One region of the Streptomyces sp. NPDC017936 genome, then DNA from elsewhere that is predicted to be linked to it. Evidence: riboswitches for the same ligand, from Rfam matches in the RefSeq annotation. Region 1 holds a riboswitch; each other region holds the start of a gene.

Evidence for each region. A riboswitch is a leader RNA that binds a small molecule or an ion and turns the genes downstream of it on or off. The one in region 1 is predicted to bind cyclic di-AMP.
Region 2: another riboswitch for cyclic di-AMP. It lies ahead of ACH4F6_RS16370 (M23 family metallopeptidase); the one in region 1 lies ahead of ACH4F6_RS33610 (NlpC/P60 family protein).
Region 3: another riboswitch for cyclic di-AMP. It lies ahead of ACH4F6_RS05960 (LysM peptidoglycan-binding domain-containing M23 family metallopeptidase); the one in region 1 lies ahead of ACH4F6_RS33610 (NlpC/P60 family protein).
Region 4: another riboswitch for cyclic di-AMP. It lies ahead of ACH4F6_RS23515 (transglycosylase SLT domain-containing protein); the one in region 1 lies ahead of ACH4F6_RS33610 (NlpC/P60 family protein).

Annotation. Positions count from the first base shown of each region.
Region 1 covers NZ_JBIRHK010000020.1:125,189-132,626, reverse strand. Annotated here, with positions in the region: gene ACH4F6_RS33615 (tellurite resistance/C4-dicarboxylate transporter family protein) at 1-809, opposite strand, end outside; gene ACH4F6_RS33610 (NlpC/P60 family protein) at 1,057-2,241, opposite strand; cyclic di-AMP (ydaO/yuaA leader) riboswitch at 2,249-2,410, opposite strand; gene pcrA (DNA helicase PcrA) at 2,947-5,433, shown strand; gene ACH4F6_RS33600 (peptidoglycan DD-metalloendopeptidase family protein) at 5,535-7,043, opposite strand; gene ACH4F6_RS33595 (esterase/lipase family protein) at 7,263-7,438, opposite strand, start outside.
Region 2 covers NZ_JBIRHK010000007.1:114,639-122,076, reverse strand. Annotated here, with positions in the region: gene ACH4F6_RS16385 (GNAT family N-acetyltransferase) at 77-2,887, opposite strand; gene ACH4F6_RS16380 (HPr family phosphocarrier protein) at 3,074-3,355, shown strand; gene ACH4F6_RS16375 (GntR family transcriptional regulator) at 3,593-4,285, opposite strand; gene ACH4F6_RS16370 (M23 family metallopeptidase) at 4,475-5,230, opposite strand; cyclic di-AMP (ydaO/yuaA leader) riboswitch at 5,244-5,413, opposite strand; gene ACH4F6_RS16365 (M16 family metallopeptidase) at 5,634-7,022, opposite strand; gene ACH4F6_RS16360 (M16 family metallopeptidase) at 7,019-7,438, opposite strand, start outside.
Region 3 covers NZ_JBIRHK010000002.1:551,972-559,409, reverse strand. Annotated here, with positions in the region: gene ACH4F6_RS05975 (SGNH/GDSL hydrolase family protein) at 1-333, opposite strand, end outside; gene ACH4F6_RS05970 (DUF6250 domain-containing protein) at 460-1,167, opposite strand; gene ACH4F6_RS05965 (hypothetical protein) at 1,182-3,050, opposite strand; gene ACH4F6_RS05960 (LysM peptidoglycan-binding domain-containing M23 family metallopeptidase) at 3,339-4,328, opposite strand; cyclic di-AMP (ydaO/yuaA leader) riboswitch at 4,333-4,491, opposite strand; gene ACH4F6_RS05955 (alpha-galactosidase) at 4,799-6,871, opposite strand; gene ACH4F6_RS05950 (tyrosine-protein phosphatase) at 7,090-7,438, shown strand, end outside.
Region 4 covers NZ_JBIRHK010000011.1:126,189-133,626, forward strand. Annotated here, with positions in the region: gene ACH4F6_RS23495 (ABC transporter permease) at 1-322, opposite strand, end outside; gene ACH4F6_RS23500 (ABC transporter ATP-binding protein) at 309-1,295, opposite strand; gene ACH4F6_RS23505 (outer membrane lipoprotein carrier protein LolA) at 1,330-2,529, opposite strand; gene ACH4F6_RS23510 (polyprenyl synthetase family protein) at 2,921-3,931, opposite strand; cyclic di-AMP (ydaO/yuaA leader) riboswitch at 4,782-4,965, shown strand; gene ACH4F6_RS23515 (transglycosylase SLT domain-containing protein) at 4,971-5,447, shown strand; gene ACH4F6_RS23520 (HAD family hydrolase) at 5,460-6,284, opposite strand; gene ACH4F6_RS23525 (GNAT family N-acetyltransferase) at 6,562-7,438, shown strand, end outside.

The DNA of each region.
Region 1 (7,438 bases):
CCCATCGGGAACACGGTCGACCAGCGGCGCGCGTCATAGCGCGGCCGCGGCCACCGCGCCTCGGCGAACAGCAGGACGACGTAGCAGGTCAGGTCGAGGATCATCAGGCCGACGGTCATCGTGCGCAGCGCGTCGGTGTCGTCGTCGTTCCACAGGTACAGGCCGCCGCCCTCGGCCCCCAGGAGCATCGCGCCCGCCACGGCCGAGATGGCGAGCGCACCGCCCGCCACCCAGTGGTCCCCGGCGCCCCGGGCCACCTGCCGCGGGTCGAAACGGGCCAGCGCGACGACGTAGAGCACCAGGCCGAGCCAGAACAGCGCGAGTGCGGTGTGCGCGAGCCAGGCCGCCGCCTCGGCGCGGGCGAGGACGGCGCACAGCACGGAGAGTCCCTGGGTGGCCACACAGCACAGGAACACCGACCCGGGCATGCGCCGCTCCCAGTGCCGCAGCACGCTCGCCGTCGGCACCGGCCACAGCACGGCGGCCAGCGCCAGCAGCGCCTCGGCGAGCGGGTGCCGGCCGAGCGCGGAGACCCGCGTGCCGAGCACGGTGGTCGCCGCGACGGCCGTGAGCCCCACCGGCGTGGCCGCCTCGCCCCGCCATCGCGCGGGCTCCCACAGCAGGCGCAGGACGAAGCCCGCCGCCGGCGCCACCCAGGCGGCGGCCGTCAGCGCGAGGGCGATCCCGGAGAGCACCTCGTACCCCGTCAGGTGCAGGCCGAGAGACAGGACGCCGGTCGCCATCGCAGCGGCCCCGGCCGCCGGCGGACGCCGCGCCCACCGGGCGCGAAGGGAGGAAGAGCGGGGCATGCGGCCGATGCTAAGGAGCGCCGGGCGGCTCGCGCGGGGGCACGCGCGCGGGGACGAGGAAATACGCGCGGGCGCAGGACACGGAGCGGGGACGCGCGGCTGTGGCGCGAGCCCCCGTCTCCGCCTCCTCCGTGCCCCGGCCCTCGCCCGGGCGGGAAGGCCCGGCCGCGAAACGTGCCTCCACGCGCGCGTGCCCCGTGACGACCGGGGCCCCGCTCGGGCGGTCCCCGGCCCGCCGGGCGGCCGCTCAGGCCGGCCGCACCACGCTGTGGATCGACGACTCGCCGTCGTAGTACACCGACTCCTCGCGGACGTACGCCCCCGGCTTCGGGGCGTGGATCATCATGCCGTTGCCGATGTAGACGCCCACGTGGGTGACGTCGTCGTAGAAGAAGATCAGGTCGCCCGGCAGGGCGTCGGCGAGGGAGACGGTGGTGCCCGCGTCGACCTGGTCGTACGTGGTGCGCGGAAGGGTGACGCCGGCGGCCTTCCAGGCGGCCTGGGTGAGACCGGAGCAGTCGTACGACTCGGGGCCCGTGGCGCCCCAGACGTAGGGCTTGCCGATCTGGGCGCGCGCGAAGGCGAGCGCCTTCTCGGCCTTGGTGGCGTACGAGGCGTCGGAGGACGAGGGCGACGAGGGCGACGACGAGGACGTGTCCGTGCCCGGCGAACCGCCCGTGGCCGACGAGCCGTCGCTCCCCTGCTGGGCGGCCGCCGCCTCGGCTGCCTGCTGCTGTGCCAGTTCCGCCGCCTTGCGGGCGGCCTCCTGCTGCTTCCGCTTCTCGATCGCGGCGAGCCGCGCCTTCTCCTCCGCCGTCAGCTGGGACAGCAGCGCGCGTGCGGTGCTGAGCTTCTTCTGGACGGTGGCCTTGGCGGTCCTGAGGTCGTTCTGCGAGTCGGTGAGCGTCTCGAGGCTCTGCGAGGCCTCCTGACGCTTCTTCATGGTCTGCGACTGCTGGGTGACGTAGTCGTCGACCGCGCTCTTCTGGCGTTCGGTCAGCCGGCCCATCAGCTGCGTCTGGTCGAAGTAGTCCTGCGGGGTGTCCGCGAGCAGGAAGGTCGCTGTCTCGGGGGCGGAGGCGCCGGTGCGGTACTGCGCGGCGGCGAAGGAACCCAGCTGCTCCCGTGCTTCGTTGAGCTCCTGGGCGCGCTGGGCCACGTCGTCGAGGAGGGAGTCGACGCGCTTGCGCTGCTTGGTCGTCTTCTCCTTGGCGGCGTTGTACTTCTCGGTCGCCGACTCCGCCTGGCGGTAGAGGTCGTCGACCTTCTTCTCGACCTCCTCCAGGCTGGGCTTGTCGTCGGTCGAGGGCGCGGCGTTGGCCGTCTGGGAGAGCAGGGCCACCGAGGTGAGGGCGGCGGTGGCGAGGGCGGGTCTGCGTATGCCTGCCACGCGCGTGCCCGCGGGGCGCGGCTTGCGGTGCTGCGACGCCAAGGGAGGCGACTCCTTCCATCGTCCGCCTACCGGGTTAGCTGTCGGGTTCGGGCGGGTGGTTCGGAAGGGTTGCCCTACGGCCTCTCCCCGGGAGGGGAGTCGGGCCGATTCACCCCGGGTTCTCGGTGGGTCCCCGGCTCCGGCTGCCGCGAGGGGGCGCGCCGGACTCGGCGGAGGCCGCGCGGCCCGGCGAGGTTCGCCGGTGGGGGTCGTACGGCCTGCCCGGCACGGTAGCCAACTCGTGTGGTCCCTGTGAAGGTTGATGGGTGATATGCCCGATACATTTTCGTGACCTTCGGTCAGGGGTTCGCGCCCGCTCAACGCTCTGTGGCGTTGGGCGGGGATATGTCCGTATGTGTTCCCGGGTGGTGACGCCCGCCGCTTCGGGCCCGGGCCCCCTTTCGGCTGTGGTCGGCGCCCGCGCGTGCCGGACCTTCGGTCACGCATCGTGACGGCTCGTACCGGGGGCGGGAAACCGCCCGGGGCGCCCGGAGGGCCCCGGAGCCTCCGGAGGACCCCGAAGGCTCCTGGAGGGCCGCAGAGGCCGCACAGGCTCCGGGAGAGGCCCCGAGGGCGCCTCCGGGCCCCGGAGGCGCCCTCGGGGGCCTCTCCGGCCGTCCGCCCGCTCCCGGACCGCTTCCGGAGACCGGGATGTTTTCGGGACCGCCGCGGGTTGTCGGTGGGGCACCCTAGACTCGGAGAGCGATGAGCAGCCTCTTTGACGACAGCTTCCTGGCGGACCTCCAGGCCCCTCGCGGCCACGAGGAGGAACCGCCGCCGCCCGACGACGATCACGCTCCGGAGCCGCTTCCGGACGATCTGTTCGGCGGGAAGTTCGACGTGCCGCCGGACAGGGACGCGTACTACCGCGACGGCGCCCCGCGCCCGGTGATCGACGCGGCCGCGCTCCTGGAAGGGCTCAACGACAACCAGCGCGCCGCCGTCGTCCACTCCGGCACCCCGCTGCTCATCGTCGCCGGCGCCGGCTCCGGCAAGACGCGCGTGCTCACCCACCGCATCGCCCACCTGCTCGCCGAGCGCCACGTCCACCCGGGCCAGATCCTCGCGATCACCTTCACCAACAAGGCCGCGGGCGAGATGAAGGAGCGCGTCGAGCAGCTCGTCGGCCCGCGGGCGAACGCGATGTGGGTGATGACCTTCCACAGCGCGTGCGTGCGGATCCTGCGCCGCGAGTCCAAGAGGCTCGGCTTCACCTCGTCCTTCTCGATCTACGACGCCGCCGACTCCAAGCGCCTGATGGCCCTGGTCTGCCGCGACCTGGACCTCGACCCGAAGCGCTTCCCGCCGAAGTCCTTCAGCGCCAAGATCAGCAACCTGAAGAACGAGCTGATCGACGAGGAGGACTTCGCCGCCCGGGCCGCCGACGGCTTCGAGAAGACCCTCGCCCAGGCCTACGCGATGTACCAGTCCCGGCTGCGCGAGGCGAACGCGCTGGACTTCGACGACCTGATCATGACGACGGTCAACCTGCTCCGGGCGTTCCCCGACGTCGCCGAGCACTACCGCCGCCGCTTCCGGCACGTCCTGGTCGACGAGTACCAGGACACCAACCACGCCCAGTACGCCCTCGTCCGCGAGCTCGTCGGCACCTTCGAGCGTCCCGCCGACGCACCGCCCGGCGCCGACGACGTCCCGCCGGCCGAGCTCTGCGTCGTGGGTGACGCCGACCAGTCGATCTACGCCTTCCGCGGCGCGACCATCCGCAACATCCTCCAGTTCGAGGAGGACTACCCGGACGCGACGACGATCCTGCTGGAGCAGAACTACCGCTCGACGCAGACGATCCTCTCCGCGGCCAACGCGGTCATCGAGCGCAACGAGTCCCGCCGTCCCAAGAACCTGTGGACCAACGCGGGCGCGGGCGCCCGCATCACCGGCTACGTCGCCGACACCGAGCACGACGAGGCCCAGTTCGTCGCCGACGAGATAGACCGCCTCACCGACGCGGGCGAGGCCAAGGCCGGCGACGTCGCCGTCTTCTACCGGACCAACGCCCAGTCCCGTGTCTTCGAAGAGGTCTTCATCCGCGTCGGCCTGCCCTACAAGGTCGTCGGCGGCGTCCGCTTCTACGAGCGCAAGGAGGTCCGGGACGTCCTGGCCTACCTGCGGGTCCTGGCCAACCCGGAGGACTCGGTCCCGCTGCGCCGCATCCTCAACGTCCCCAAGCGCGGCATCGGCGAGCGCGCCGAGGCGATGATCGACGCCCTGTCCCAGCGGGAGAAGATCAGCTTCCCGCAGGCGCTCAAGCGCGTCGACGAGGCGTACGGCATGGCGGCGCGCTCCACGAACGCCGTGAAGCGGTTCAACGCGCTGATGGAGGAACTGCGCACGATCGTCGAGTCGGGCGCGGGACCGGCCACGGTCCTGGAAGCGGTGCTCGAGCGCACCGGCTACCTCGCCGAGTTGCAGGCCTCCACCGACCCGCAGGACGAGACCCGGATCGAGAACCTCCAGGAACTCGCCGCCGTCGCCCTGGAGTTCGAGCAGGAGCGCGGTGAGGGCGAGTCGGTCGGGCTGGCCGAATTCCTCGAGCAGGTGGCCCTGGTCGCCGACTCCGACCAGATCCCCGACGAGGACGAGGACGGATCCGGCGTCATCACCCTGATGACCCTGCACACCGCCAAGGGCCTCGAGTTCCCCGTCGTGTTCCTGACCGGCATGGAGGACGGCGTCTTCCCGCACATGCGCGCCCTCGGCCAGACCAAGGAGCTGGAGGAGGAACGCCGCCTGGCCTACGTCGGCATCACGCGCGCGCGGGAGCGGCTGTACCTGACGCGGTCCGCGATGCGCAGCGCGTGGGGGCAGCCGTCGTACAACCCGCCCTCCCGGTTCCTGGAGGAGATCCCGGCGACGCATGTGGACTGGAAGCGGACGGGGGCGACCGCGCCCGTCTCCTCGGGTCCGGTCTCGGGGGTGGCGGCGTCGCTGTCCTCGTCCCGCTCCCGGTCCTCGGCCGCCGGCGCCTCCGGCTTCGCGACGCGCCGGGGCGGCGCGGCCGAGAAGCCGGCCGTCTCGCTGGCCGTCGGCGACCGCGTCACGCACGACCAGTTCGGGCTGGGCACGGTCGTGGCGGTGAAGGGCACCGGCGCCAACGCCGAGGCGACGATCGACTTCGGCGACACCAAGCCCAAGCGGCTGCTGCTGCGGTACGCGCCGGTGGAGAAGCTCTAGCCCCGCGTTCCCGGCCGGTCACGCGCCGGGCCCCCGCCCGAACGGCGGGGGCCCGGCGCGTGGATCAGGACGCGGAAAGGGGGTACACGGAATCCGGTGGATCAGGTCGGGTCGATGCCGTGGCTGCGCAGCCAGGACAGCGGGTCGATCGACGAGCCCCCGCCCGGACGGACCTCGAAGTGCAGGTGCGGGCCGGTCGAGTTGCCGGAGTTCCCGGAGTACGCGATCGGGTCGCCGGCCTTCACCGTCGTCCCCGAGGAGACCCGGTAGCTGGAGAGGTGGCAGTACCAGGTCTCCGTGCCGTCCTTCGCCGTCACGATCATCATGTTGCCGTAGGCGCTGTTCCACTGGGTGCGGACGGTGCCGTCGGTGGCGGCCATGACCGTGGCGCCGTAGGAGACCGGGAAGTCGATGCCGGTGTGCTGGGACATCCAGTTGATGCCGGACTGGCCGTAGTAGGCGCTGAGTCCGTGCTGGGCGACCGGGAGGGCGTACTTGGGGCGCAGCCGCTCCTTGCGGGCCGCCTCCGCCGCCGCCTTCTTCTTCTCGGCTTCCTGCTGCGCCTTGAGGTCGATGCGTTCCTGCGTCCGGCTGGCGCGGTCGGCGAAGTCGTCGGCCTCGGCGGTGAGGGTCTGCAGCTGGGCGTCCAGCTTGTTGTTGGCGGCCGAGGGCTTCACCGCCTGCGCGTCCGAGGCGGTCGCCGTCGTGTCCTTGTCGTCGCCGCCGGCCAGGGGTCCGACGGAGGCGGCGGCGATGCCGGCGACGCCCATCACGCAGGCCGAGGGCACGGCCACCGTCAGCAGCGCGGAGCGCTTCGGGGGCGTACGGCGCCGGGACCGGCCGGCGTTGCGGGCCGCGGCACGGGAGACCGGGGCCGGAGCGGACTCCTCCTGGTCGTCGAGGAGGGGGAGCGCGGAGACGGCGGGCAGTTCGCCGGTGGCGGCCGACTCGCCCTCGCCCTCGGGGTGGTCCTCGTGGGCGGCGGACTCGTCGTGGGCGGCCAGGTCGAAGGCGCCCGGCTCGAAGGTGGCGGTGGGCTGCTGGTCGAAGGGCACCTCGGCCGGCTGCTCGTACTCGTCGGGGCCGGGGGCGCCGTCGGTGTTCCACTGCGTGGCGTCGTAGGCGCCGGTGTCGAAGGCCTGTGCTCCCCAGTCCCACTGCTGGGTCTGGTCGGCGGGCCCGCCGGACGGGTCGGGCTGGAGCCAGGCTCCGGCGTCCCACTGCCCGCTGGCGTCGACCGCGGGCGCCTGGTGCGGGATGGACGCCAGGTGCTGCTGACCCGTGGTCCACGCGGTCGCGTCGTAGGCGCCCGTGTCGTAAGCGGCGTGGTGCTGGGCCGCGTACGGGTCGTAGGCGAGGGTCTGGTGGCTGCCCGTGGACCACTGTCCGGAGTCGTACGAGCCCGTGGAGGCGCCGTCGTCCGGGAGGCCGCCGAACAGGGGGTCGGCCGCGAAGTGGCCGGTGGCGTGGGCGCCGTCGCCGTAGGCGTCGTAGCCGGTGAAGTCGCCGTACTGGGCTTCCTGGGAGTCGTGCGACGCGTAGTGCGCCGGGTCGGCGTCGGAAGCCGGGGCCGGGGTGGTCATGGTCCCCGACGGGTGACGATCGTTCACCAACTTCTCTCTCGCCTCGACAACAGGGGCTGCCAGAGCAGTGCGGCGACTGTACCCGGCGGTATGCGGGCGCGACAATCTTCGGCAGGTTTCACGCTCGCGTGAAAGGGGCAATCGGCCCTGTTTCGGGGGAGGGTGGACGCGACCTTGGCCCTATGTTCGAAGAGTGTTCGATATGGGAGCGGTTGTCAGGGGCGTTCGGAGCGTCGCGGGGACGTCTCAGGCCACCGTCAGGTCGTCGTTCTGCGCGGCGGACCGGGCGGCTTGCGTCCAGTCGGTGTCGAGCGCCTGCCGTATGCCGGTCGCGACGGCCGGGTGCACGGGCAGGGCGAGATGACCGATGCCGCTCACCTGGACGTTCTCGGCGAGCAGGTCCGGGTGATCGATGCGGGCCG
Region 2 (7,438 bases), on a different contig from region 1:
ACATCGCCGCTCGCCGCCGGACCTCGTCCGCCGCCGGGCCCCGCTCGCCGCCGCTCCGGTGCGCCGGGAGGCCGCGTCAGTACGCCGGGAGCGTCCGTGGGCCGAGGTCGTCGCGGACGGGCGGCGGGGCGAGCCGGACCGAGGCGCCGAGGACGCTCAGGCCGTGCGGGGCGACGACGACCGGCTCCAGCGTGACCGCGACGACCTCGGGGTGGTCGTCGACCAGCCGGGACACGCGCAGCATCAGGTCCTCCAGGGCGGGGGTGTCGACGGGCGTCGAGCCGCGCCAGCCGAACAGCAGCGGTGCCGTCCGGATCGAGCGGACCAGGGAGGTGGCGTCGCGGTCGGTGACGGGGATCAGGCGGTGCGCCATGTCGCCGAGCAGCTGCGAGGCGGCCCCGGCGAGCCCGAACGAGAGGACGGCTCCGGCCGCCGGGTCGATGACCGCGCGGACGACGGTGTCGACCCCGCGCGGGGCCATCGCCTGCACGACCGGACGCACCTCCTGGGGCGTCCCGAACAGCTCGGTCAACTCGGCGTAGGCGCGCCGCAGCTGTTCCTCGTCCATGAGGTCGAGCCGGACGCCGCCCAGGTCGGCGCGGTGCCTGAGGTGGGGGGCGGTGGCCTTGAGCGCCACCGGGTAGCCGAGGTCGGCGGCCGCCCGCGCGGCCTCGTCGGGGGTGGCGGCCGGGGTCGCCCGGCGCACGGCCATGCCGTACCGCCCGAGCAGCTCGCGGGTCTCGTCCGCGCCGAGGGTGAGGCCCTGTCCGCGCGCGAGGAGCCCGCCGATGAGCCGGGCGGCGCCCTTCTCGTCGATGTCCTCGTGCTCGGGGACCCTGCCGGGGTCGGCGGCCTCGCGGCGCCACTGCGCGTACTTCACGGCCTCGGCGAGGGCGCGGACCGCGCGTTCGGCGGCGGGGTAGGCGGGGATGAGGCGGGTGCCCTCGGGGGCCTCGGGCACGGGGGCCGGTCCCGGGCCGGTGTCCGGTGCGCCGGCGTCCGCCGTCGCCGCACGCGCGCGTGGGGCGGTGCTCGCGGCGGCCGACAGGGCCTGCGCCAGACCGCCGAGCTCGACGTGCACGACGAGCACCGGCTTGGCGGGGCCCTTGGCCGCGGCCGAGCGCAGCGCCTGGGCCAGCTCGGCGTCGCCGGGCGAGGCCTCGCCGATCGCCGGGATCGCCGTCACCACGACCGCGTCGCAGGTGTCGTCGGCCAGGGCGCGCGCCAGCGCCGCGTGGAAGTCCTCCGCCGAGGCCTCCGTGGTCAGGTCGAGCGGCGGCAGCGGACGCAGTCCCTCGGAGAGGCACGCGTCGTACGACAGCAGCCCCAGGGACTCGGAGTTGCCCAGGATGGCCACCCGCGGTCCGCCCGGCAGCGGCTGGCGGGCGAGCAGCAGGCCGGCGTCCACCAGTTCGGTGATGGTGTCGACGCGGATCACGCCGGCCTGCCGCAGCAGCGCCGACACCGTCGCGCGCGGCAGCCGCGTGGCCCGTACGGCGTGCCCCTGGGGGGCGGAGCCGGCGCCCTGCACCACGACCAGTGGCTTGGCGGCCGCCGTACGGCGTGCGAGGCGGGTGAACTTGCGCGGGTTGCCGATGGTCTCCAGGTACATGAGGGCGACGTCGGTGTCGGGGTCGTCGTACCAGTACTGCAGGACGTCGTTGCCGGAGACGTCGGCGCGGTTGCCGGAGGAGACGAACGTCGACACGCCCGTGACGCCGGTGACGCCTCCGCCGCGCCGCTGCAGCCGCGACAGCAGGGCGATGCCGATGGCGCCGGACTGGGCGAACAGGCCGATGCGTCCGGGGCGGGGCATCTCCGGCGCCAGGGACGCGTTCAGCCGTACCTCCGGGGAGGTGTTGATGATGCCGAAGGCGTTGGGCCCGATGATCCGCATCCCGTACGCACGCGCCTGCCGCACGAGTTCGCGCTGGCGCTCGCGTCCGTCGGGGCCGCTCTCGGCGTAGCCGGCGGCGAGGACGACGAGTCCCTGCACGCCGTGTTCCCCGCACTCGGCGACGACCTCGGGCACGTGCTCCGCCGGGACGGCGACGACCGCGACGTCCACGGGCCCGTCGATGTCGCGCACCGAGCGGTGGGCGGGGACGCCGTCGAGCTCCTTCAGGTCCTCGGGGAACGCCTTGTTCACCGCGTGCAGGCGGCCGGTGAAACCCGCCTCCCGGAGGTTGCCGAGGACGCTGCGGCCGACGCCGCCGGGGGTGCGTCCGGTCCCGACGACGGCGACCGAGCCGGGCACCAGCAGCCGCCGCACGGAGCGGGCCTCGGCGCGCTGCTCCCGCGCGCGCTGCACGGCCAGGGCGCGCTCGGTGGGCTCGAGGTCGAACTCCAGACGGACGACGCCGTCCTCGAAGCTGCGCTTCTGGGTGTACCCGGCGTCGGTGAACACCTTGATCATCTTGTTGTTGGCGGGGAGCACCTCGGCGGCGAACCGCCGGATGCCGCGCTCGCGCGCGACGGCCGCGATGTGCTCCAGGAGCGCGGAGGCCACGCCCCTGCCCTGGTGGGCGTCCTGCACGAGGAAGGCGACCTCGGCCTCGTCGGCGGGCGCCGAGGCGGGCAGGCCGCCGGCGCCGATGCGGTCGTAGCGCACGGTGGCGATGAACTCGCCGCCGACCGTGGCCGCGAGTCCCACCCGGTCCACGAAGTCGTGGTGCGTGAAGCGGTGGACGTCCTTGGCGGACAGGCGCGGGTAGGGCGCGAAGAAGCGGTAGTACTTCGACTCGTCCGAGACCTGCTCGTAGAAGCTGACCAGGCGCTCGGCGTCGCCGACGGTGATGGGCCGGATGCGCGCGGTGCCGCCGTCGCGCAGCACCACGTCGGCTTCCCAGTGGGCGGGGTACTCGTGCCGGTCCGGGGCGCTCTGCATGGGGCCCAGAGTACGGCTCGCGCACGACAACGGCGCGAGGCAGTCTGTGGAGGACGGGAGGCCGGGCCGGGGCCCGGGCGGCCGGACGGGAACGGGACGCGGGACAGGGACACAGCACCGTTCCCGGCACGCTCCACGTGTGGAACACTGGTCTAGACAACCCTGAGCACTGAAGGGCAGCAACACATGGCTGAGCGCCGCGTCAACGTCGGCTGGGCCGAGGGCCTCCATGCCCGCCCCGCCTCCATCTTCGTACGGGCCACCACGGCCGCGGGCGTCCCGGTGACGATCGCCAAGGCGGGCGGCACCCCCGTCAACGCGGCCTCCATGCTGGCCGTCCTCGGTCTGGGCGCCCAGGGCGGCGAGGAGATCGTCCTCGCCTCCGACGCCGAGGGCGCGGACGTCGCGCTCGACCGGCTGGCCAAGCTGGTCTCCGAGGGGCTCGAGGAGCTTCCCGAGACCGTCTGAGCCCCGCGGCGCACAGGGAGCCGCGTCGCCCTTCCCGGGCGGCGCGGCTCCGCCGTTTCGGCACGGTCGCGCTCCGGCGCCTTCACGCGGCCTCGCGAAGAAAATCAGCCCGAGCACGCCGAAAAGGAAAGCACGCGCACACGAAGAGCGCGCCACCAGGAATTCACGGCGCACCACGAAAAGGGCAGCGGAAATCCACGTCCGCCGAATAACCCCTCTTTGTATACGGCCCTCGTGTTAATGGCGTGGGCCCGACATGTTGACGACGTGTTGCGAAGTCCTCACACGGTCCGGGCGGTCGCCGCCCGGGAAGCGCGGCCGGTGCGCGGCGGACGAGCGCTCGGTGTGCAGCGCGGTGATCGCCCGCGCGCGCTCGCCGTCGCCGCGCGCGACGGCGTCCACGATCGCGCCGTGCTCGGCCCAGGAGTCCACCGGGTCGGCCGGCGCGTCCACCGCGTACATCCAGGCGATCTTGTGGCGCAGCTGGGTGAGGGTCGAGGTCAGGGCGTGGCTGCCGGAGGCCTGCGCGAGCGTCTCGTGGAACCAGCCGCCCAGGGAGCGCAGGTCGTCGCTGTTGCCCCTCCTGGCGCGCTCCTGACCCAGCCGGACGAGACCGCGCAGCACCTTCAGGTGCGCCTCGGTGCGCCGCTGGGCGGCCCGGGCGGCTCCGAGCGGCTCCAGGAGCAGGCGCATCTCCAGCAGGTCCGCCGCCTCCTGCTCGGTCGGTTCGGCGACGCACGCGCCCGCGTGCCGCCGCGTCACGACGAAGCCCTCCGCCTCCAGGGTGCGCAGGGCCTCCCGGACGGGGACGCGCGAGACGCCGTAGCGGCGCGCGAGGACTTCCTCGGTGAGGCGGCCGCCACGCTCGTGGACACCCGCGACGATGTCGTCCCGGATGGCCGTGCACACCGAGTGCGCCGGAATACGCATGACCGACCTCCGCCTTAATCCCCGTGAAACGCCGACGAGCGACGCGTGGTCAAAGACTCTATTGCAGCGGGCCGGAATTTCCGACGGCGGGCCGGAATCCAGGGATATTTTTTGGACAGCGGAGCGCAGGAAACGACGAAAGCCCCGGCCGGGAAGGCCGGGGCCGGGACGATCCGTCGCGGTGCGTCGTCAGACGTCCACGCCGTGCTTGCGGAGGTAGGCGACCGGGTCGATGTCCGAGCCGTACTCCGCACTCGTGCGGGCCTCGAAGTGCAGATGCGGGCCGGTGACGTTGCCGGTCGCGCCGGAGAGACCGATCCGCGTGCCCGGGGCGACCTCCTGCCCCACCGAGACGCTGATCGACGACAGGTGACCGTACTGGGTGTACGTCCCGTCGTGCATCCGGATCACGACCTGGTTGCCGTACGCGCCGCCCCAGCCGGCCTCGACGACGGTGCCGAGCCCGACCGCGTGCACGGGCGTGCCGCTCGAGGCGTGGAAGTCGATGCCGGTGTGGCTGCCGGAGGACCACAGCGAGCCACCGGACCGGTAGCTCGTGGAGACGTAGGAGCCGGTGATCGGCGACACGAAGGTGTTGAGGCGCTCGCGCTCGGCCGCGCGGGCGGCGCGGGCCCTGGCCTCGCGCTCCTTCTCGACCTTCGCGGCGGCCAGGGCGGCCGCCTCCTTGCGCGCGGCCTCCTCCCGGGCGGCCTGCTTCTGCGCGGCGACCTGGTCGTCGATCTGCTCGGCCACGGAGTCGCCGATGGTGACGACGGGGATCAGGCCGGTCTGCTCGGAGGAGGTCTCGGCGGCGAGAGCCGGGGTGGAGGCGACGGTTCCGATGACGCCGGTGGTGGTGAGCGCCGCGATGCCCGCCGCGCGGGCGGTGGTGCGCTTCGTCCGGCCGGGACGACGGTGCTTCCCGGTGGCGCAGGTGAACGCCATGAAGTTGAGCGGTCCTTTCCTTCCCTCTCGCCTACCGGGTTAGCTGACGGGTTCGGAGCAGGAAGGTCTCCTACGGGCCCCCTCGCGGCACGCGCGGGCGTCCGATTCACCCCAGGGACTGCACAGGTGTGGGTCCCCGGCTCCCCTGGCTCGCGCCGTACGGGGACTCGGCGATGACTGTCCGGTGCCGCGGGTGCGGCGCACTGCCCGACGAACAGCCCGGACGAAACTAGACGCGCCCGCCGTCCGCGCCCAAACGCAACGGGGGTTTTGTAGCGCATGCCACAGGGCAGACAGGCAGCCTCTCGCTCAATTCGGACATCGAAGGGGCCCTGACGACCCGTCGGTCACCAGGGCCCCTCACGCGCGCGTGCCGCGGTGGCCGGGCGTGCGGCCGCGGTCCCTACTCCGCGGGAACGACCTTCACCTCGCCGATGCCCAGGGCCTCGACCGGCTCCTTGATCCGGGCGGCGTCACCGACGAGGACGGTCACCAGACGGTCCACCGGGAAGGCGCTCACGACGGCCGCGGTGGCCTCCACGGTGCCGGTCGCGGCGAGCTGCTGGTACAGCGCCGCCTGGTAGTCGTCGGGCAGGTGCTGCTCGACCTGGTCGGCCAGGGTGCCGGCGACGGCCGCGGCGGTCTCGTACTTCAGCGGCGCCACACCGACCAGGTTCTGCACGGCGACGTCGCGCTCGGCGTCGGTGAGTCCCCCCGCGGCGAGGGTGCGCAGCACCTTCCAGAGGTCCTCCAGCGCGGGACCGGTGTTCGGGGTGTCCACGGAGCCGCTGATGGCGAGCATCGCGGCGCCCGTGCCGTCCGGCGCGGAGCGCAGGACCTGCCCGAAGGCGCGCACGCCGTAGGTGTAGCCCTTCTCCTCGCGCAGGACGCGGTCCAGGCGGGAGGTGAGGGTGCCGCCGAGGCAGTACGTGCCGAGCACCTGGGCGGGCCACACGCGCGCGTGCCGGTCGGGGCCGACGCGGCCGATCAGCAGCTGCGTCTGGACGGCGCCGGGGCGGTCCACGATGACGACCCGGCCGGTGTCGTCGGCGGTCACCGGCGGCACGGGCCGCGGCTGGGCCGGGGAACCCGTCCAGGCGCCCAGGGTGTCGCCGAGGAGCGCGTCCAGGTCGACGCCCGTCAGGTCGCCGACGACCACGGCGGTGGCCGTGGCGGGACGGACGTGCTTCTCGTAGAAGGCGCGGACCGCCGCGGAGTCGATGTTCTCGACCGTCTCCGCGGTGCCCTGGCGCGGACGCGACATGCGCGCGTCGGCCGGGAACAGCTCCTTGGACAGCTCCTTGGCGGCGCGCCGGGACGGGTTGGCCAGCTCGTGCGGGATCTCGTCGAGGCGGTTGCGCACCAGGCGCTCGACCTCGCTGTCGGCGAACGCGGGCGCCCTGAGGGCGTCGGCGATCAGGCCGAGGGCCTTGGCCAGGCGGGAGGCGGGGACCTCCAGGCTGAGGCGGACGCCGGGGTGGTCGGCGTGCGCGTCGAGGGTGGCGCCGCAGCGCTCCAGCTCCGCGGCGAACTCCTCCGCGGAGTGCTTGTCGGTGCCCTCGGAGAAGGCCCGCGCCATGATCGTGGCGACGCCGTCGAGTCCGGCCGGCTCGGCGTCCAGGGGCGCGTCGAGGATGACCTCGACGGCGACGACCTGCTGGCCGGGCCGGTGGCAGTGCAGCACGGTCAGGCCGTTGTCGAGCGTTCCGCGCGCGGGGGCCGGGAACGCCCACGGCCTGGCCTCGCCCGCCTGCGGCTGGGGGTGGAAGTCCATCGTGGCGAGCTCGGTCACTTGGCCGCCTCCTCGTTCTCGTCCTCGTCGGCGGTGCTGTCGGTCGGCTCGGTGGGTTCGTAGACCAGTACGGCGCGGTTGTCGGGGCGCAGGCGGGCCTTGGCCACCTCCCGCACCTCCTCCGCCGTGACGTCCAGCACGCGCTGCACGGCGGTCAGGGCGAGCTGCGGGTCGCCGAACAGGACGGCGTACCGGCACAGTTCGTCGGCGCGGCCGGCCACCGTGCCGAGGCGGTCCAGCCACTCGCGCTCCAGCTGGGCCTGGGCGCGCTCCATCTCCTCGGCCGTGGGGCCCTCCTCGGCGAACCGGGCGAGCTCCTCGTCGATGGCGGTCTCGATGACCGGCACCTCGACGTCGCCGGAGGTCTTCACGTCCAGCCAGCCCAGGGACGGCGCCCCGGCGAGCCGCAGCAGGCC
Region 3 (7,438 bases), on a different contig from region 1:
CCCCGCCGTGGCGGTCAGCGCGGCGATCGCCCGCTCGAAGCGCTCGGCCACCTCGTCCGGGTCGGTGCCGGGACGCAGGATGTCGTTGCCGCCCGCGCAGAAGGAGACCAGGTCGGGAGCGAGCTCCACCGCCCTGGGCAGCTGGTCGGCCATGATCTGGTCGAGGAGTTTGCCGCGCACCGCGAGGTTGGTGTAGTTGAAGTCGCCCTCGGGCCGCCGGTCCGCGAGCAGCACCGCGAACCGGTCGGCCCAGCCGACGAACGCCCCGTCGGGGCCGGGGTCGCCGACGCCCTCGGTGAAGCTGTCGCCCACCGCCACGTACGACCCGATCACTGATCTGTTGTCACTCTTCGAATCGTCTGCCACAGCAGTGCATGATTCACCTTCGAATGTGACCTACGCGACCGTAGGCAAGGGTTGACGGACGGTGAGATAAGCCACTCCTAAAGAGTTGGCCAATCAGGGAATAAGCGACCACACCCGGAAGTCGTCGATCCGGAAATGGCTCCAGGTGGTGCGGAAGGCGAAGTGCCCGGCGGTGTACGGCTCCGGGTCGGTGTGGTCGAAGACGAGCCGCCCGTTGTTCCACCACCGGACGGTGGAGCCGTCGGAGACGATGCGGACGTGGTGCGGCTCGTTCGCCGTCAACAGCGGCTCGGTGTAGTCGTGGATCAGCGGCCGGACCCCCGGCCGGCCGACGTAACGGCGCAGCCGGGTGGTGGTGTTGGTGTTGGCGCCGTAGCCGACGTAATACGTCTTCAGGTAGTCGTACTCGGCGAGGGCGCCGCCGCGCCGCGTGGCGAAGAGGTCGTCCGGGGAACGGACGTCGACGGCGTTCCAGAAGTTGTTGAGGTCGGAGACGCGGTCGTTCGCGCCGCCCGCGGAGACCGGGGTGGCGGTGTACTCCAGGACGTACGGTCCTTCGAGCCGCTGCTTGAACCAGATGGTCGCGCCGGCGGGCACGTCGACCTCCAGGGTGCCGCGCGAGGCGGTGACGGTGCCGCCCTTCTCCAGTTCGACGGCCCAGCGGCGCAGGCCGCGGCGGAAGTCGTCGTGGGCGATCAGGCGGCGGTGACGGGGTGCGGCGCTCGCCTCCGCCGCGGGGGCGAGGGCGGCCAGGGCCGCGCCGGCGGCCAGGGCGCCGAAGGCTCTGCGGGACGTGGTCACGGGAAAGTGCTCCTTCAGGGGGTCGTGATGCGGGGCGCGGGGACGCGACGGGTCTCGGTGCCGAGGTAGTAGTCGGTGTACGTCGACTGGAGGTAGCCGCGCACGGTCCAGCCCAGGCGGTACGCGGGGTTCTGGGCGAGCGTGTAGAGGCGGGTCCGCGTCGGCTCGGTGGTGGTGTACAGGCGCAGGGCGGTGTGGTCGGCGGTCTCGGCGAGGATCTCCTCGCGCCAGTCGCCGAGGAGGTCTCCGTAGAAGGGGGTGGCGTTGCGGGCGCCGGAGACGACGCCGGCCGGGTCGAAGAGCGTGGCGCTGGTCTCGGTGGCCGGGTCCCACTTCTCGACGCGGGTGAAGTCGAGGTTCTCCGACGCCTTGTCGCCGTCCCACCAGATGCGGAAGTTGACGCTGGGCGTGGTCGTGGAGACCTTGCCGTCCTGGACGTTGTGGACGCCGGCGCCGGGTGCGGTGACGTCGGCGGTGGAGGTCCAGTACTCGTAGCCGGGATGGCCGGGGTCGATGTCCCCGGTGCTGCCGCGGCCGACGTCGATGTCGGTGTCGTTCACCCAGTCGGCGGGGTGCTGTCCGGTGACCAGACGCTCCCCGGTGTCGGCGTCGTAGTAGTACCAGGGGAAGTTCGGGACGACGCCGAGTTCGGCCTGCTGGATGGCGAAGCCCTCCAGGCCGGGGCGGCCGGGATCGAGGTCGGCGATGTGGAAGCGGTCGCCGTGCCCGGCGCCGTCGACGACGTAGCGCAGGGTTCCGTCGCTGTTGACGACGTAGTTGCCGTCGGCGATCTCGTCCCTGCCGTCCCTGTCGACGTCGACGGTGCGGATCTGGTGGAAGCTGGTCGCGCCGCTGTCGGAGGGGACGACGTACTTCCAGCGGCGTTCGAGGTCCGTGCCGTCGAAGTCCCAGGTCTGGAAGAGGATCCGGAAGGTGCCGCGCTTGGCGCCGACGCGGGTGACCAGCTTGGTGACCAGGCTCGGGTGGACGCCGTCGAGATGGGCGATGCCGAAGTGGCCGCCGGAGGGGCCGTCGGCGGCGAAGTCGTCGGGGACGGGCTGCCGGGTGCGCTCGGCTCCGGTGGCGCCGTCGATCACCGAGACGAACTGGTCGGCGGGCGAGGCGGCGGTGACCCGCGCGCCGTCCGCGAAGGTGGTGCCGTCGGCCGTGTGCACCAGCACCTCGGCCTTCCCGTCGCCGTCGAGGTCGTAGACGGTGACGTTGTCGTCGTTGCGGTAGCCGCCGATCGCCGTGGAGCCGCTGATCGCGGCGGGCGCCGGGTCGTTGGCGCCGTTCCCGCCGACCTGGGTGTAGGAGCCCGGGCCGAGGTCGACCCGCCAGAGCCGCTCCCCGGTGAGGGTGTACGCCTCCAGCAGGTCGGACCGGTCGCGGGTCCCGGAGAGCCGGCTGACGACGAGTTCGTAGCGTCCGTCGCCGTCGAGGTCGCCGGGCCAGGCGTGCTGGACGGTGTAGCCGTCGGCCGCGGCGAGCGGGATCTCGGCGTACCCCTCGGCGAGGTCGAGGGCCGCGGAACCCGGCCGCTGCTCGCGCCCGCCCACGACCGCGCGCACGGTGTAGGTCCCCCTGCCCCGGGAGTCGTCCTGGTAGGTCGTCGACTTCCTGATCGGCTCGCGGTTCAGCCGGCGGCCGTTCTTGTACACGTTGAAGGCGATCGCGTCGCCGTACCGGGCGTACTCGGTGCCCAGCAGGCGCCAGCTGAGGAAGGTGCCCTCGCCGGACGGCACGGCGACCAGGCCCCGGTCGAGGTTCTCGACGATCCGGCGCGGCTGCTCGGCGGCCTGGCCGGCGGGCGCGGAGAAGAGCCCGGCCAGCAGGGCGGCGGCGGTGACGGCGACGGTTCTTCGGCGTCGGGTGGGGTTCACGTGTGGTCCTTCACGATGGGAGTGGTCGTGGGGTCGGCCACCTCGCGATGTCCGGTCACCGTCCATGAAGCCGAACGACGTTCGACGTGTCGGACATGCGCGGGATCGCGGAAAGCGCTTGTCCCCTACGGGAGATCACTGTCTCCCCCCTCCGTCCCGCCTGTCGACGGTCCGGCGGGGACCGCCATACGACCGCAACACAATGATCATGAAGACGCAAACACGCCGGAGGCCGGACCCGGGAAACGGGTCCGGCCTCCGGCGTGGGGCAGCTGGTCGCGCCAGGCGTCAGCCGACGGAGACGCCGTGCGAACGGAGGTAGGCGAGCGGGTCGATGTCCGAGCCGTAGTTCGGCGTGGTGCGGATCTCGAAGTGCAGGTGCGGACCGGTGACGTTGCCGGTCGCGCCGGACAGGCCGACCTGCTGGCCCGCGGAGACGGTCTGGCCGGCCGAGACCGAGAGCGAGGACAGGTGGGCGTACTGGGCGTAGTAGCCGTCGGCGAGCCGGATGACGACCTGGTTGCCGTACGCGCCGCCCCAGCCCGCGGAGACGACCGTGCCCGCGCCGACGGCCCTGAGCGAGGTGCCGGTCGGGACGACGAAGTCGACGCCGGTGTGGTAGCCGCTGGACCACATGCTGCCGGACATGCGGTACGGGGTGCCGACGGCGGCGTTCGCCGTGGGCAGGGCGTAGCCGCTGGAGCCGCCGTCGTTCCCGGCGCCCTGGGCGGCCGTGGTCCGGGAGGACGAGGACTGCCCGGCGGACTCCGAGGCCTTCGACCGCGAGGCCTCCGAGGCCTCCGAGGCCTTCGCGGACTTGGACGACTGCGACGACTTCGACGAGGAGGAGGAACCGGCCGCGGCGGACGGCGACCCGGTGGCGCCGGTCGCGGCCTTCTCGCCGATCGACAGCTTCAGACCGGGGTGGATCAGCGACGGGTCGTCGCCGACGGCCGCGCGGTTGTCGGCGTACAGCTTCTGCCAGCCGCCGCCGACGTGCTGCTCGTCCGCGATCTTGGAGAGGTAGTCGCCCGCCCGCACCGTGTAGGTCGTGGCGCTCGCGGCGGACTTCGAGCCGGCGGCGGCCGGCTGCGCGACCGGAACGCTCTGGACGGCCTTCTCCGGAAGCGAGGACACCGGCTGCGCGGCCGGTGCGGCGTGGGCGCCGGCGGCGCCGATGAGCGGGAGGGCGAGCGCGGCGCCACCGGTTCCGGCGGCGGCGAGGGAGCGGGTGAAGCGCTGGGTCTTCGGGCGGCGGTGCTTACCCTTCGCGGGCATGGCGGATTCCTCTCCGGCGCCTGCGAGGTGAGCTGTCGGGTGCGGGCTGGAGATGCCCGGCCGCGCCGGGGCGCGGCTTTACCCCGAGCCTGTTCCGGAGACCGGAACAGGCGGTTCTGCCTGTGGGTCCCCCGCTCCTGCCGTGCACGGGTGAGTGTGTGCGGGCTCCGGGCGGCGGCAGGATTCGGCGTCCGTCCGGATCGGTGTGGAACGTAAGCGACCCGGACGCACGACGACAAGCGAGGGTTGCCCCCCTGCCCCCTTCCTCCCGGCCCCCGGCGGGGAATCCCGGTCACTTTCCGTGTACCGGAACGGCCGCCGCCCACCGAACGGCCGGGAAGAGCACCGAAATTACGTGAACATGACGAGCGACGCACGGTCACGGATATGACGCTCCTCACGTGACGTGCCCCCAGGACCCTTTACTCCCGGCCGAGTTGGAATGAAGGCCCCCAATCCGGACAGATCACTCAGATGCGACGCAAGCGGATGACCGTCGCATCGAGGTCACCACGGAGCCCCGTGCGCATCCCGTGGTGCACCAGCACCGCCCCCCGGTGCACTTCGCCCGTTTCGAGGCATTCGTACGAAGCGGCCGGGTCGAGGCCGCGCAGCCGTACCGCCGGCACCGGCTCGCCGTACCGCTGCGCCTGGAGCCAGGCGAGGACGACGGACTCGTCCCCGCGCACGTACTGCACGGCGCTCAGGCCCCCCTCCGGGGGCCGCAGCCGGTAGAGCTCGCCGTGCTGCACGAGGGGCCGGATCTCCTTGTAGAGATCGACCCAGCGGCGGGCCTCGGCGAGCTCCTCCCCGGACCACTCGGAGAGGTCCCCGCCGACCCCGAGCACCCCGGCCATGGCGCTGACGAACCGGAAGCGCAGCGAGCTGACCCGGCCGTTGAGCTGGGTGTTCGGACTGTCGGTGACCCAGGCGGCCATCACCCGCGCGGGGTGGATCTGACTGAAGCCGTGCTGGATGGCGAGCCGGTCCAGCGGGTCGGTGTTGTCGGAGGTCCACACCTGGTCCGTGCGGCTCATGATCCCGAGGTCGATCCGCCCGCCGCCGCCCGAGCAGGACTCGAAGGCCACGCCCGGATGGGCCGCCCGCAGCCGGTCCAGCAGCGCGTACAGGGCGCGCACGTGGTCCACCCAGAGCCGCTGGGGGTAGTCGTCGTCCGGCCAGCCGGCGTCGGTGAAGCAGCGGTTGAAGTCCCACTTCACGTAGTCGATGGGCGCACTGGACAGCAGTCCGTCGAGCTGCTGCCAGAGGTACTCCTGGACGTCCTCGCGCGCGAGGTTGAGCACCAGCTGATTGCGCAGCTCCGTCCGCCTGCGTCCCGGCTGGTACTGCACCCAGTCGGGGTGCGCCCGGTACAGGTCGCTGTCGGCGTTGACCATCTCGGGCTCGACCCAGATGCCGAACTGCATGCCGAGCGCGTGCACCTGGTCCGCGAGCGGCTCGAGGCCCCGCGGGAAGCGCTCGGGGTTGGGCCGCCAGTCGCCGAGCCCGGCGTGGTCGCCGGTGCGCGCGCCGAACCAGCCGTCGTCCACCACGAACAGCTCGACGCCGATGTCCGCGGCCCGCCGCGCGAGGCTCGCCTGCTGTTCCTCGGAGATGTCGAAGTAGGTGGCCTCCCAGGAGTTGAACAGCACGGGCCGGTCGCGCCCGGCCTCCGGGATCACGTGCGCCCGCTGGTAGGCGTGCCAGGCGCGGCTCGCGCCGCCGAAGCCGGCGTCGGTCCACAGGCCGGCGAAGACGGGCGTGGTGAACGACTCCCCGGCCGCCAGCCGCAGCAGGCCCGAGTCGTCGTAGCCGGCGCCGCCGGTGATCTGCACGCGCGCGTCGGGCAGCTGGGCCACGGCGATCCGCCACGAGCCCGACCAGCCGAGGGCGCAGCCGTAGACCTCGCCCCGCTCCTCGGTCGCGTCGGTGTCCAGGGCGACCCAGGGCAGGTGCTGGTGGCCGGTGTGGCCGCGGCGGCTGCCGATGACCTTCTCGCCGTAGGTGAGGGGCCCCCGGGTGAGGCGGGACTCGGCGGCCCAGCGGCCGTGCAGCTGGGACAGGCGCCAGCCGTCGCGGTCGGGCAGGCTCCAGGCGGCGGAGTCGGCGCGCAGCAGTTCCAGGGGTTCGTCGCCGTCGTTGCGCAGGGTCACCCAGCGTTCGACGACGTCGTCGCGCATCCGGTAGTGGAGGGTGACGCCGAGCCCGGCGTCACGGAAGAGCAGGCGCAGTTCGCCGCCCTCGGTCTCGTGGCCGGCGAAGGTCCACTCGGTGCCGCGCCGCCCGGCGCCGCGCACCGACAGGGCGGGCCGGACGAAGCGGGCCCCGCCCTCCACCGGGTACTCCTCCCGGCCGTCGAGCGGGGACTCGAAGGACCAGTAGTCGGGCAGGGGGCGCTCGGCGAGGGCCTCGGCGTCGGCGAGCGCGAGCCGCGGGCCCCAGTGCAGGTGCACGAGCTCGTCGGCCTCGGTGACATGGACGGCGTAACTGCTGGCGGGCCCCGTAAGGAGCCAGGTGCGGCCGTCGGCGGCGGACTCGGGCATCAAACCCCCACTGATTCGAACAGGTGCGATCAAGCTCCGACATCATCAGGGGACGGGGCCCGCCTGGGCAAACACCCGCACGGCCCATGAGCCGGACACGTGCTCCTGCTCACTGTGGGCGATCCGTTGCGCCACGCATCGTTGTCGTATCGTCGGGGAAGCGTTCCGTCGGCCATCCGAGCCGCGCCGGCCGGGACCGACGACCGCCAGGAGCCCCTGTGACGCAGCAGATCCCGTCGACCGAGTCCCAGCTGGCCGGTGTGCGCAACTTCCGTGACGTGGGCGGCCTGCCCACCGTCGACGGACGGCGGGTGCGGCACGGCGTGCTGTTCCGCAGCGGCCACCTCGCGCACGCGACCGAGGAGGACGCCGCCTTCCTCTCCTCGCTGGGCCTGCACACGGTCTTCGACTTCCGCAACGCGGCGGACCAGCGGCTGGAGGGCCCGGACGTCGAGCTGCCGGGCGTGCGCAACGTGAACCTGCCGCTCTCCGACCCGGCGGACGGGGCCGAGTTCTGGAAGATGGTCCGCGACGGCGACATCGAGCAGCTGCGGGGGATCCTCGGCG
Region 4 (7,438 bases), on a different contig from region 1:
CCCCGACGGCCATCGGCAGGAAGAACGGCAGCGTCGCGGCCAGCGCCGTGAACACCAGGAACAGGCCGTTGTTGGTGATCTGCGCCATGAACGCCGGCCCGTCGCCGCCGCCCCGCGGGCCGGCCGCCGAGCCGTCACCGGTCTCGATCCTCACGGCGATCCCGACGAGGACGGGCACGGCGGCCAGCACCCCCAGCAGGGCGAGGGTCCGCCAGCGCCGGAGGGTGGTGACGAACTCGCTGCGGAAGAGTCCGAGGGTCCACAGGGGCGAGGGCTTGGCGACGGCGCCCGTCCCCCCTCCCCGAAGGTCAACCCGCGACATCGAACCCCTCCCCCGTGAGTGCCACGAACGCGTCCTCCAGGGAGGCCCGTTCCATGCCGAAGCCGCGCACGCGGACGCCCGCGCCGACCAGCGCCGCGTTGAGCTCGGCCAGGTCCCGGCCGGCGGGCTCCCCCGTGACGCGGTCCTCGGAGACGACGACATCGCCGACGCCCTGCTCCTTCAGCACCCGGGCCGCGTCCGCCGGGTCCGGGGTGGTCACGGCGAGCCGGCCGCGCGCCCGGGCCGCCAGGTCGGCCACCGGCCCCTGGGTGAGCAGGCGGCCGCGGGCCATCACGGCCGCGTGGGTGCAGACCTGCTCGATCTCGTCGAGGAGGTGCGAGGAGAGGAACACGGTGGTGCCGTCGGCGGCGAGCTCGCGGACGAGGACGCGGATCTCGCGCATGCCCTGCGGGTCGAGGCCGTTGGTCGGCTCGTCGAGGACGAGCAGGCGGCGGGGCTGGAGCAGGGCCGCCGCCAGCCCCAGCCGCTGCTTCATGCCGAGCGAGTAGGCCTTCGCCTTCTTGCCCGCGGCGGCCGTCAGCCCCACCCGCTCCAGCGCCGCCGCGACGCGGGTCCGCCGGGTGCGCGGGTCGGCGGCCGGGTCGGCGGCGTCGTAGCGCAGGAGGTTGTCGCGGCCGGAGAGGAAGCCGTAGAGGGCGGGGCCCTCGATGAGGGCCCCGACGTGCGGCAGGACGGCGCGGGAGGCGTGCGGCATGGGCCGTCCGAGCACCCGCGCCGTGCCGGAGGTGGGCTCGATGAGGCCCATCAGCATGCGGATCGTGGTGGTCTTGCCGGAGCCGTTCGGACCGAGGAAGCCGAAGACGCTGCCCGCCGGGACGGCCAGGTCGAGGCCGTCGACGGCGAGTTGTCCGCCGCGGTAGCGCTTGGTGAGGGCGCGGGTGCGGATGACGGCTCCGGCCGTGTCGTCCGCACCCGGTGCCGCCCCGGCCGCCTCCGCCGCGTCGTCGTCCATCGGCTCCCCCGATCGTCGGTTCACGTCAGGGTACTTACTGCCCCGAGTCGGCCGCCTTCACGAGGGCGTCCTTGGTGACGGCGCCGACGTAGACCTTGCCGTCGTCGGTGACCAGGGCGTTGACCAGGCGGGTGGAGAAGACGGTGCCGGAGCCGAACCTGCCGGTGACCTTGTCGCCGAAGGAGTCCAGGAAGCCGCCGAGGCCGCCCGCGTCGGGGAGGTCGCCGGAGGAGGGGACGCCCTCGCCGCCGGTGTCGAAGGCGGCGACGGAGGTCCAGCCCTCGCCGATGGTCTTCAGGGCCCAGTCCCGGTCGAAGTCCTCGTAGGGCGACGCGCCCGGGTCCTCGGGCGCCTCGGCCGTGTCGCCCTCGGTCACCTTCGCGCCCTTGGGGGGCGTGAAGTCGAAGGTGGAGGCGGCCGGCCCGGCGAAGCTGACCTGGGTGAAGCCCGCGTCCACGACGGCGGCGCCGCCGCTCGACGGGGTCAGCGTGAACTTCAGCGGCAGCCCGGTCCTCGCGTCCACGGCCACACTGATCGCGCCGACGGTCGAACCGGACTGCTTGGGCTCGACCAGCAGCTTGTAGGCGTCGCGGCCGGCGACCCGGACGGTCCCGTCGACGGTGACGGAAGTGGTGTCGTCCACCGCCTTCAGGGCTTCCTCGGTGAGCTCCTGGGGCGTGGTGGGGACGGGGGTCGCGTCGTCCTTCGCGCCCTGCTCCGCCGTGGAGTGGTAGACCTCGTTGGAGGCGCTGTCGTACCCCCACACGTCCTTGCCGTTGTGGATGAGGCTGTACTCGGCGGCGTTCTCCATCAGGGAGACCTTCTGCCGGTCCGGGCCGTCGGCGGCGACGCGCAGGGTGTGCGTGCCGGAGGCGAGTTCGGTCAGCTTGGCGGACGGGTCGGCGGACGAGCCGCCCGCCTCCCCGGCGGCCCCGGAGAGCAGCCCGCTCTCCAGCCCGCCCAGGTCGGGCAGGCCGAGATCGGTGGTGATCTTCACGGTGCCGGAGAGCCGCTGCACGTCCGATGCGGCGATCTTCTCGATCAGCTGCTGCGCGCTGATCTTCGGCAGGTCCGGGTCGCCCGAGTCGGCCAGCGCCGGGACCAGCCCGATCGTCGCCGCCGCGACACCCGCCACGGTGACCGGAACCACGTACCGCGCCACCTTGCGCCGCCCGCCCCTCGGGCCGTCGGCCTCCCCCGCGTGCGTGCTGTCGTCGGATGCGTACGGTGCCATGTGTGCCTTACCTCCGTCGTCGGCGGCGGCCGGTCATGTCGTGAACGTCCCCTCAAGCCGCCATTCTCACCCGAATCGGTGAGGAGTGGTGTTTTCCGTTGTCCCCATCTGACCAAATCAGCCACCCCCATGCGTCAACCCGAGGACTCAACTCCGCGTACGCCTGCGGTATGACACGACGTCGGACGGACGGGGCCGTCCCGTAGGGGGCCGGGGACGAGCGGAGCGAGCACGGAGGGACCGGCGAGGGCTCGGGCGTCCGTCAGGGTGAAGGGGGCGCAGTCCCGTCAGGGGCGCAGGGGACGAGGTCCCCACGGGGTCCGGGGCGGAGCCCCGAGGCCTTTCGAGGGCCGCTCCTCGAGAAGCCGAGACGGGCGGGTGGGCGAACCCCTCACCCCGCCCGGTGCACCACCGCATCGCACAGTTCCATCAACGCCGACTTCGCCCCGCACTCCCGCAGCGGCGCCAACGCGGCCCGCGCCTCCTTCGCGTACCGCACGGTGTCCGCTCGGGCCTGTTCCAGCGCCGGGTGGGCCCGCAGCGCGGCCAGCGCCTCCGCGTGCCGCGCGTCGTCGCTCAGGTCGGAGTCCAGCAGCTCGCACAGCGCGAGGTCCTCGGGCAGGGACAGCCGGGCCGCCCGCTCCCGCAACCGCAGCACCGGCAGCGTGGGGATGCCCTCCCGCAGGTCCGTCCCCGGCGTCTTGCCCGACTCGTGCGAGTCCGACGCGATGTCCAGCACGTCGTCGGCGAGCTGGAAGGCGACCCCCAGCCGCTCCCCGTACTGGGTCAGCACGTCCACGACCTTGTCGTCGGCGCCCGACATCATCGCCCCGAAGCGGCACGACACCGCCACCAGCGACCCGGTCTTCCCGCCCAGCACGTCGAGGTAGTGCTCGACCGGGTCCCGTCCGTCCTGCGGCCCCGCGGTCTCCAGGATCTGGCCGGTGACCAGCCGCTCGAACGCCTCCGCCTGCACCCGGACCGCCTCGGGCCCGAGGTCGGCGACGATGTGCGAGGCGCGGGCGAACAGGAAGTCCCCCGTCAGGACGGCCACCGAGTTGCCCCACCGGGTGTTCGCGCTCGGCACGCCCCGCCGGACGGCCGCCTCGTCCATCACGTCGTCGTGGTACAGCGTGGCCAGGTGGGTGAGCTCCACCACCACCGCCGACGGCACGATTCCGGGCGCGTACGCATCACCGAACTGCGCCGCGAGCATCACGAGCAGCGGCCGGAACCGCTTCCCGCCCGCCCGCACCAGGTGCTGGGCGGCCTCCGTGATGAACGGGACCTCACTCTTGGTGGCCTCGAGCAAGCCTTCCTCGACAGCCGCCAATCCGGCCTGGACATCGGCTTCCAGAGCCTGGTCCCGCACGCTCAGCCCGAACGGCCCGACGACGGTCACGAGGGGTCTCCTGTCTGCTGGTGTCCACTGCCGCTTACACGGTTTGTCGATAGGTCGCTGCCACCACTCGGCTCAGCGTATCCGGTCACGTTTCGATCACCGATAAGCCCCCACGCCCTCGGCCCCCACATCGCCCGACCGGGAGGCGCGGGAGACACCGGTGCAGCCCGGGCGGTTCCGGATCACGGCCGGCATGTTTCTGACCGGCCGGTACCGGCGGACACGTATCGACTGACCGGGAAGCGGCGATTCATGTCCCGCGCAGCGGCGGACGCCGCCTCCGGCGCCCGGCTCCCTCCCCGAAACGACCACGCCCTCACCGGCCGCCCCAGGGGCCCCTCCGCCCCCCGCGACCCGGCGGTCCGGCGGTCCGGGAGCGCTCCCCGGCCCTCGGCGGGCAGGCCGGCCCGGACCGGCCCCTCACACGCGCGTGCCCCGGCGGACCGGAGCCCACCGGGGCCGCACCGGGCGCGCACCCGCCCACCGGGCGAGGCGCCCCCTCGCCCCGGGGCCGCGCCGGCCGATCGGCCCGCGGGAGCGGCGCGTTCCCCTTCGCCTCCGTACTGCGCCCCATTGGAAGGGACTTGAGGTTTATTGTCCGATTCACCCCTCTTGTCATCGCCCGTGAGTTGGCTCACTTCGCGACACGAGGGCGCCCGGCCCCGGAATCCGTGATTCCGCTTTCCCCGCAAGCGACTTGATGCTTCCCGACGGCAAAGGATCAAGTACCCCATACCCCTCAGACCAAGGTCAATTGGGGCGATCAGTGAATCAGGCACTTGTTCCGGACATGTGCTCTCGCATACGTTCCCGCCCAGTCGGGCGGACGCCGAATCCTGCCGCCGCCCTTCGCCATCCATCGACGAACACTCGCGCACGGCAGGAGCGGGGGACCCAGGTAGGCCGCCGGGCCGTACGTCACGTACGTACCGGACCGGCTCGGGGTGAAGTCGCGTCGCCGTGCCCACGGCGGCCGGCCGGGCACCTTTCCGCCCGAACCCGACAGCTCACCTCGCAGGCGTCGGAGAGGAAGACCGCCATGTCCGCTGCCGCTCAGCCCCGCCGTGCCCGCATCCGCCTCGCCCGGACCGTCGCCGCCGTCTGCGCCGGCGCCGCCGTGTTCACCCTCCCGCTCGTCGGCGCCGGCAGCGCGTCCGCCGCCGGCACGGGGTCGGGCACCACGATCGCCGGGTACCCCGACAACCTCGACGGCTGGATCCGCGAGTCGCTCGCGATCATGGCCGAGCGCGGCATCCCGGGCACCTACAACGGCATCCACCGCAACATCATGCGTGAGTCCTCGGGCAACCCGAAGGCCATCAACCTCTGGGACTCCAACGCGGTCAAGGGCACCCCCTCCAAGGGCCTGCTCCAGGTCATCGACCCGACCTTCACCGCGTACCACGTGCCCGGCACCTCGTACGACCCGTACGACCCGGTCGCCAACATCACCGCGGCCTGCAACTACGCGGCCGCGCGCTACGGCTCCATCGACAACGTCTTCGGCGCCTACTGACCGGCACCCCTCCTAGGGGAAGAGCCGTTCGAGGACGACGGCCACGCCGTCGTCCTCGTTCGACGTCGTCACCTCGTCGGCGACCGCCTTGAGTTCCGGGTGGGCGTCGGCCATCGCGACACCGTGCGCCGCCCAGTCGAACATCGGGATGTCGTTGGGCATGTCGCCGAAGGCGAGCGTCTCCTGCGGCCGCAGCCCCAGGTGCTCGGCGGCCAGTGCCAGACCCGTCGCCTTGGTGATGCCGCACGGCTGCAGCTCCACCGTGCCCGGCCCCGACATGGTGACGGTCGCGAGCGAGCCGACCACCGAGCGGGCCGTCGCCGCCAACTCGTCGTCGGACAAGGCGGGATGACGCAGCAGCACCTTGCTGATCGGCGCGCACCACAGGTCGTCGCGCGAGCCGACGCGCAGGGCCGGCAGGGTCGGGTGCGGCATCCGGTAGCCCGGCTCGATGAGCGTCAGCCCGTCGACGCCGTCCTGGTCGACGGCCGCGTACACCTGACCGACCTCCGCCTCGATCTTGCCGAGCGCGGTCTCCGCCAGCTCCCGGTCCAGGGTGACCGACCACAGCAGACGGTCCGCGCCGGCGTCGTACAACTGCGCGCCCTGGCCGCACACCGCGAGCCCCCTGCTGTGCAGGTTCTCCAGCAGCGGCCGCACCCGGGGGGCCGGCCGTCCCGTCACCACGAGGTGGCGGGCGCCGGCGGCCGCCACCCGCGCCAGCGCGTCGAGCGACCGGTCGGAGAACGTGTCGTCGCCGCGCAGCAGCGTTCCGTCCAGGTCGGTGGCGACGAGGGAGTACGCGCAGCGCGCGGCATCTGCGAAGGGTGCGGCCATGATCAGAGAATACGGATTCCGTCCGCCCCCGACTCACCGTCCGTCCGGCCCCGGCCGGTGCCGGCGGAAGGGACGACGCGAGCGGGGAACCGGCGGGGTTGCGCACGGCTGAAACGGCTTTCCACCACAACGTCGGGTACAGACCGGTTAAAGGCCTCTGCACCGGTTGGCAACAACATGGTGTGCTACCTACCGCCCGAACTGCCTGGAGGGGTACCGTCCAAGGGTCCAGGGGGGACTTGATCGGGGGGTCAGGTTGAGCAGTGGACGTGTTCGCGTGCTGAGGCCGGAGGATCTCGGCGAGGGGGAACGGGAGCGGTGGCGGGCGCTGCGCGCGGCGTCGACGGTCCCGCGCAACCCTTTCATGGAACCGGAGTTCGCCGACGCGGTGGGCCGCGTACGGCCGCGCGCGCGGGTGGCGGTGGTGTACGAGGGGCGCGAGCCGGTCGGCTTCCTGCCCCACGAGCGGGGCCGGCTCGGCCAGGGCCAGGCCCTCGCGTACGGCGTCTCGGACGCCCAGGGAGCCGTTCTGGCACCGGGAATCGGGCTGGACGCGGACGAACTGATGCGGGCCTGTTCCCTGTCCAGCTTCGCCTTCGACAACCTGGAGGCGGAACAGGGCCTGTTCGTCTCGCGCGCGGCCGCCGAGTACGCGGCCTACGTCATCGACGTGGAGAAGGGCTACGAGACCTACGAGTCCGTCCTGCGCGCGCAGTCGCCGAAGTTCCTGAAGACGACGCTCGCCAAGGAACGCCGGCTCGGCCGACAGGTCGGCCCGTTGCGGTTCGTGTTCGACGAGCGGGATCCGGCCGCGCTGCGCACGCTCATGGCGTGGAAGTCCGCGCAGTACCGGCGGACCGGCCGCCGGGACCGGTTCGCCCAGGAGTGGATCACCCGGCTCGTCGACACGCTCGCCGGGACCCGCGCCCCGGAGTGCTCCGGCACGCTGTCCGTCCTCTACGCCGGTGAGCGGCCGATCGCCGCGCACTTCGGCCTGCGCTCGGCGACCGTGCTGGCCTGCTGGTTCCCGGCGTACGACCCGGAGTTCTCGAAGTACTCGCCGGGCCTGGTGCTGCATCTGCGGATGGCCGAGGCGTCGGCCGCCGAGGGCGTCGGGCTGCTCGACCTGGGGCGGGGCGCGGCCGAGTACAAGG